Regions from separate parts of the Nocardioides bruguierae genome, predicted to be linked through region 1. Evidence: riboswitches for the same ligand, from Rfam matches in the RefSeq annotation. Region 1 holds a riboswitch; the other holds the start of a gene.

What was found. A riboswitch is a leader RNA that binds a small molecule or an ion and turns the genes downstream of it on or off. The one in region 1 is predicted to bind S-adenosylmethionine.
Region 2: linked by a shared signal. The riboswitch ahead of thrC (threonine synthase) and the one ahead of M8316_RS06495 (hypothetical protein) in region 1 are both predicted to bind S-adenosylmethionine.

What each region holds. Positions count from the first base shown of each region.
Region 1 is NZ_JAMJPH010000009.1:41,370-44,769, forward strand. Features, by position in the region: gene M8316_RS06485 (nuclease-related domain-containing DEAD/DEAH box helicase) at 1-224, opposite strand, end outside; gene M8316_RS06490 (zinc-dependent alcohol dehydrogenase) at 333-1,373, shown strand; SAM riboswitch class IV at 1,455-1,568, shown strand; gene M8316_RS06495 (hypothetical protein) at 1,605-2,015, shown strand; gene M8316_RS06500 (T3SS (YopN, CesT) and YbjN peptide-binding chaperone 1) at 2,134-3,400, shown strand, end outside.
Region 2 is NZ_JAMJPH010000001.1:408,718-412,117, forward strand. Features, by position in the region: gene M8316_RS01885 (LytR C-terminal domain-containing protein) at 1-125, shown strand, start outside; gene otsB (trehalose-phosphatase) at 241-1,080, shown strand; SAM riboswitch class I at 1,227-1,375, shown strand; gene thrC (threonine synthase) at 1,386-2,696, shown strand; gene M8316_RS01900 (RNA polymerase sigma factor) at 2,840-3,400, opposite strand, start outside.

The sequences.
Region 1 (3,400 bases):
AAGTCCACGTTGGCCCGCCGCGACCCGGGCCACTGCCGGTCCTCGAGGACGTGCCAGCCGAGCTCGGCCAGGGGAGCGAGGACACCACCCAGCTCGGCCTCGGACGCGCTCGCCCGCAGGTAGCGCCGCGCCTCCTCGCGCTTGAGCTCGCTGAGGGAGAAGAGCGCCTCCGCGTCCTCCTCCAGCTCACGGCTGCGCCGCAGCGCCGACCCGCCAGCAGCCACACCGATCTCCTCACCTCGACGACAGCCTGACCCTGACGGGTGTCGGCATCCGCCTCCCTCCACTTGAGAGCGCGCCACTCGACGGCGTCGACTCGCTATGTTTGACACATGTCGAACTATGCGCGCGTGACGGGTGTGTCCGAGGTCGAGCTGGTGACGGAGGAGAAGCCGACGACGCTCCCGCCCGGCGCGGTGGAGGTCGCGATCACCTACTGCGGCGTCTGCGCCACCGACACCCACAACTACACCTCGGGCGGCAAGGTGCCGCCCGCCGTGTTCGGCCACGAGTGGACCGGCACGATCGCCCGGGTCGCCGAGGACGTCACCACCGTCGAGGTGGGTCAGCGCGTCGTCGCCTGCGTCGGTCCCGCCTGTGGTGCCTGCGCCATGTGCGTGGGTGGGCACTCCGAGCACTGCGACCTCGCGTTCGCGGAGGCCAACGGTGTCGACCCGCACGCCCCCGTCCACGGCGGCTTCGCCGAGTCCGTCGTCGTGCAGGCCCGCCGGGTCCTCCCGCTCCCCGACCAGGTGGACGATGTCGCCGCCGCCCTGGTCGAGCCGACCGCGGTCACCTTCCACGCCGTGCGCCGCACCGCGCAGGAGCTCGGCGCGCTCGTCGTCGTCCAGGGCGCCGGGCCGATCGGGCTGCTCGCGGCCCAGCACGCCCGGCACGCCGGTGCCGGCCACGTCCTGGTGATCGAGCCGAACCCCGAGCGGCGTGCAGCCGCCGAGGCATTGGGCTTCACGGACGTCCGAGAGCCGGGCGAGGCCACCCAGGAGCACCTGCTGGCCCTGACCGACGGCCGTGGTGCCGACGTCCTCTACGAGTGCACCGGCGCGGCCGCGCTGCTCCAGCCCTCGGCCGAGCTGGTGCGCCGCGGCGGAACCCTCTCCCTCCTGGGGTTCCCGATGACCGACTCCACCGTCAGCTACGGCGACTGGCAGGTCCGCGAGCTGCGCGTCGTCAGCTCCCTGGCCTACCTGCACGAGGACTTCGTCGGGGCCGTGCGCTCCATCGCCGACGGCTCGGTCGCCGTCGCCGGTCTCCACACCGGCACCATCGGGCTCTCGGAGCTGGCCGCGACCATGGACGAGCTCGACTCCGGCCGCACCAGCCACGCCAAGGTGCTGGTCGACCCCCGCCGCTGACCCGGGCCCGACCTCGGGTCGAGCGCCACCGACGGCCGTGCCGAGCACGGCTGTCGGTGGCGTCCTCTACGTTCACGACTGGCTCACGAGCAGCGACCACAAGCCCTCCGGCTGGTCGCTCGGCTACCTGCCCCCGCGCAAGGTGCCCCCGGAGGAAGAGCCGGCGTCCGCCGACCGGCGGAGGCAACGCGGGGCCTCGTCGAGGTCCCCTGACCTCGTAGGAGGACCGTCATGGGCTGCTGCCCGCTGTACCCCGAGCCCGGCACCCCGGTGTCGATGGAGCCGGGCCACTTCCCCGACCTGCGCCAGCAGGTCCTGGCCGTCGTCGACACCGACGAGTGGGTCGACGTGCTCGTCGAGCAGGTCGACGGCCACGTGGTCGTCGTCGCCGCCCTGAGCGGCGAGCGCACCGCGCTCTGGCACCACCACCCGTTCACCGGGTCGGTCGAGCCGGGCCACGCCGCGCGCCTGCACCGGACCGCGCTGCTGCTCGGCTGGCCCGGCTTCGCGCTGAACGTCCGGGTCGTCGGTGGGGAGGTGCCGGTGGCTCAGGAACCCTCGCCGGGGCCGCCCGCACGGGTCCGCGGCACGTGGATGCCCGCCCTGACGCTGCCGCCGGGCGTGACGGCAGAGGACCTCTGACCTGGCCCCTGACCTGCGACGACAGCGGTGGTCTCGACCAGTGGGGCCACCGCTGTCGGTGGGGCTGTCTACGTTCCCTGACGTCGGGTGGAGGGTCCGCCCGAGGAGTGAGGTGCGGGTGACCGACCGGGTCGAGAACGAGGGGGCGTGGCCTGAGCTGCGCCGCCGGCTGGCGCTGACGCTGGCCACGCTGGGTGAGAACGGCACACGTGTGCTGCTGGAGGTCGAGCTCGGGGCGCCGGGCACCGACGAGGTCGGGCCCGTGGTCCAGGTCGGCCCGTCGCCGCAGGAGGGCCTGCGCTGCGAGGTGGGGCTCCCGCCCACCCGCTCCCTGGACGAGGCGGGGCAGCGCGTCCTCGCCGAGCTCGGCTACGGGCTGCCGGCCGACGGCACGCGCAGCCTCGACCTCGGGCCGGACGAGGCCGACCGTGCCGCCGACGTGGTGGTGACGACCCTGCGCGACGCGCTGGGCGTGCTCGACCCCGCGTTCCTGGTCAGCGAGGAGATCGACCTCGAGGGCCTGCGCAGCGACGTCGCCGAGCCGGCCGCCGGCCCCGTGCCGCCGCCGCTGACGATCCCGGCCGGGCCGGAGCACCTCCAGCAGCTGGTCGACGCGACCCTGGCCGCGCACTTCGGCTCCGCCCCGCCGCGCGACCCCGACGGCGACAGCCCCGTCCCCGCCGGCAGCGGCGTGGTGTTCGTCCGCCCCGACGACGAGCGGCCGCTGCTCCACCTCACCGCCCACCTGGTCGTCGAGCTGCCCCGGCCCGACGCGGTCCAGCGGGCGCTGCCCCGGATCGCGGCCCGGGTGCCGTTCCTGTCCCTCGCGGTCGTGGAGGACGAGCTCGTCGCCCGCAGCCAGCTGCCCGCCGCCCCGTTCGTGGCGGAGCACCTGATGTCCTGGGTCGCCCGGTTCGCCGTCGAGGCCGAGCTGCTCGCCGACGAGGTGGCCGCCGAGCACGGCGGCCGGCTCTTCCTCGAGCCCCCGGGTGGGTCGCCGGGGGAGTCCCCGGGAGCCTCACCGCCCCGGACCGGCCACCCGGAGGGCCGCTCGAGCGAGGCCGCGGACCAGCGCCGCCTCCCCGCCGAGCGGGTGGACCAGGCCCTGGTGGGCGTGGTCGAGCTGCTGCACGACGGGCCCGTGCCCGCGCGTCACGTGGCCACCCTCTTCGACGACGACCGGGTGCGGATGATCCGCGCGATCGTCGCCGTCCGCAACGGTCGGGTCGCCCTCGGCGAGACCGACGCGGACACCCTCGCCGAGACCGTGCGGCGCGGCCTGCACGACGCGCTCGACCGCCACGTCCGGCCCTCGGCCGACGGGCCCGCGGCGGGCCGGCGGGGAGCTCGGGGGAGGGGTCGCTCCCACCAGCTGTCGCTGCTCG
Region 2 (3,400 bases), on a different contig from region 1:
CGGCGCGGCTCCAGCGGGAGGCGAAGCTGCTGGCGCGCGACCTGGGCATCGACCGGGTCGTCACCGCCTCGGACCCGATGAAGATGGACCGCCTCACCGTCATCCTCACCGGCGAGCTGGACTGAGCCCGGCCGGGCGGTGAGACCCCGCCCACACGCCACGCCGCGGGGGAGCGGGGGTCGCGGCCCATCTGCCGATCAGGGGACGCGCGCGAGCGCGGCTCGTGTGACCCTGTTCGACATGGAGTTCACGAACGCCGACGCCGAGCGTCGCTGGAGCGACCTGCTGACCGTGCTGGACGGCACGGTCGTGGGCCTCGACTTCGACGGCACGCTGGCGCCCATCGTGGACGACCCCACCTCCGCTGGCATCCATCCCGACGCCCACGAGGCCCTGGCGACGCTCGCCCCCCACGTGGCGGGCGTCGCGATCATCACCGGCCGCCCCGCCGAGCAGGTGATCGGCCTCGGCGACCTCGACGCGCTGGCCGACCGGCTCGCCGCCGCCGGCACCGAGCTGTTCCTGTTCGGGCAGTACGGCAACGAGCGATGGCGTGGCGGCCACCGCGAGATCGACACCCCGGAGCCGCCGGAGGGCCTGCGCGAGTTCGTCGACGCCCTGCCCGACCTGCTCGAGGAGAAGGACGCCGACGGCGCCTTCGTCGAGGAGAAGGGGCTGGCCGTCGCGGTGCACACCCGCCGCCTGGCCGAGCCCGAGGCCGCCTTCGAGCGGTTGCTGGACCCGCTGACCGCGCTGGCCGAGGAGCACGACCTCGGCGTGGAGCCGGGACGCAACGTCGTCGAGGTCCGGGCCCCCGGGGTGCACAAGGGGATGGCCGTGGCCGAGATCGCCCAGCGCCTCGGCGCGCGTGGCTTCCTGTTCGCCGGGGACGACCTGGGTGACGTCGAGGCCATGAAGCAGCTCGACGTGCTGGCCGAGGACGGGCTGCGGGTGCTCAAGGTCGCCTCCGCCTCGCCGGAGCAGCAGGCGCTCGTCGAGCTGGCGGACGTCGTCGTGAAGGGCCCCGACGGGGTGGTCGACCTGCTCACGCGGCTCGCGCACGACGCCGCCGAGCGCTGAGCCCGCCCCGGTTCGCCTGGGTTTGCCTGGCCCGGCCCGGGTTCGGCTCAGGTCGCCCCGCCACGGGGCGATCAGACACGTGGCCGCGACCGCATCCTGGGACTCGAGTACGCCATTCGAGACTCCGGGACGTACAGTGGCCACAGCTCTCATCGAGAGGGACTGAGGGAACGGCCCGTTGAAGTCCCGGCAACCGCCGCGAACCTCCGCCTCCTGGCACGCCAGCCAGGAACGGATCGCGGAAAAGGTGCTAATTCCGGCCCGGCACGAGAGACGTGCTCGGGGAAGATGAGGAGGAGGTACTCATGAGCGCTGCGTCCACGATCGAGTCCATCGAGACGACGACCGAGGTGTCCACCGGCCCCGGTACCGCCCCCGGCGTCCGCGAGGGTGCCTTCGGCAACGCGCGCTCCCTCCTGTGCCGCGAGTGCGGCCACGAGGTCGAGCTCGGCCCCTCCTACGCCTGCCCGGAGTGTTTCGGCCCCCTCGAGGTGGCCTACGACTTCCCGGCCGTGACCCGCGAGGAGATCGAGGGCGGCCCGCGCAACATCTGGCGCTACAAGGCGCTGCTCCCGGTGCCCACGGACATCGAGGAGTCCCCGAACACCGAGCCGGGCTTCACCCGCCTGCTCGAGGCCGGCAACCTCGGCCGTGAACTGGGCATCTCCAAGCTCTGGGTGAAGGACGACTCCACCAACCCGACGAACTCCTTCAAGGATCGCGTCGTCGCCTGCGCCCTCTCGGCCGCCCGCGAGCTCGACGCCAAGGTCTTCGCCTGCCCCTCGACCGGCAACCTGGCCAACGCCGTGGCCGCCGCCGGTGCCCGCGCCGGCATGAAGACCGTCGTCTTCATCCCCTCCAACCTGGAGAAGCCGAAGCAGGTCAACTCGGCCGTCTACACCGACTCGCTGGTCGCCGTCGAGGGCAACTACGACGACGTCAACAAGCTCGCGCAGGAGATCGCCGCCGAGGAGGAGGGCTGGGCGTTCGTCAACGTCAACGTGCGCCCCTTCTACGCCGAGGGCTCCAAGACGCTGGGCTACGAGATCGCCGAGCAGCTCGGCTGGCGCCTGCCCGACCAGGTCGTCATCCCCGTCGCCTCCGGCTCGCAGCTGACCAAGGTGCACAAGGCCTTCCAGGAGATGATCAAGCTCGGCCTCGTCGAGGAGAAGCCGTACAAGATCTTCGGCGCCCAGGCCAACGGCTGCTCGCCCGTCTCCACCGCCTACAAGGCCGGCGTCGACGCGATCCGCCCGGTCAAGCCGGACACCATCGCCAAGAGCCTCGCCATCGGCAACCCCGCCGACGGCATCTACGTGCTCGACATCGCCCGGGAGACCGGCGGCGCCGTCGAGGACGTCACCGACGACGAGGTCCGCGAGGGCATCCTGCTGCTCGCCCGCTCCGAGGGCGTCTTCACCGAGACCGCCGGCGGCACCACCGTGGCCGTCACCCGCAAGCTCGTGCAGACCGGCCAGCTCGACCCCGAGGCCGAGACCGTCATCATCAACACCGGCATGGGCCTCAAGACGCTCGACGCCGTCTCCGACCAGGTCGGCCCCGCCGCCACCATCAAGGCCTCCTACTCGGCCTTCGTGGGCACCGGCATCGCCTGACCCGGCCCCGCACGCTCCGCCACCGCGGGCCCCGCACCCACCTCGGGTCGGGGCCCGCGGTGCGTCCCACTAGTGCGCGACGAAAAGCACCGCCGACGGCCGAGAACAGGACCACTTCGTCGCGCACTAGTGGCGGAGACGCCTCATCGGGAGGTCTCGGCGCGACGACGCAGCAGGTGGGCCAGCTCGGCCTCGTTCTCGCAGGCCGCGATCGCCTCGTCGAAGGCGGCCAGGGCCTCGGAGGTGCGGCCGGCGCGGGCGAGCAGCTCCGCGCGGACGCCGGGCAGGCGGTGCCCGGGCAGCCTGTCGGCGTCGATCGCGGCCAGCGCCTCGAGGCCGGCGTGCGGGCCGTGCATCTCGGCGAGGGCCACGGCCCGGTTGAGGCGGACGACGGGGCTCTCGCCCAGCGCCAGCAGCTCCTCGTAGCGGGCCACGACCCGGTCCCACCGGGTGGCCGCGGAGGTGGGCGCGATCGCGTGCTCGGCCGCCACCAGCGCCTCGCACAGCCACCGGGACGCGGGCGCGGTGGCCAGCGGGGTCAGCAGGGCGAGCGCCTCGGTGATCGCCGCGTGGTCCCACCGGGTGCGGTCCTGGTCGGGCAGGAGCACGAGGCCGCCGTCCTCGTCGACCCGGGCGCCGCGCCGGGAGTGCTGGAGCAGCAGCAGCGCGAGGAGGGCGTCGGCCTCGTGGCGCACCTCCTCCGG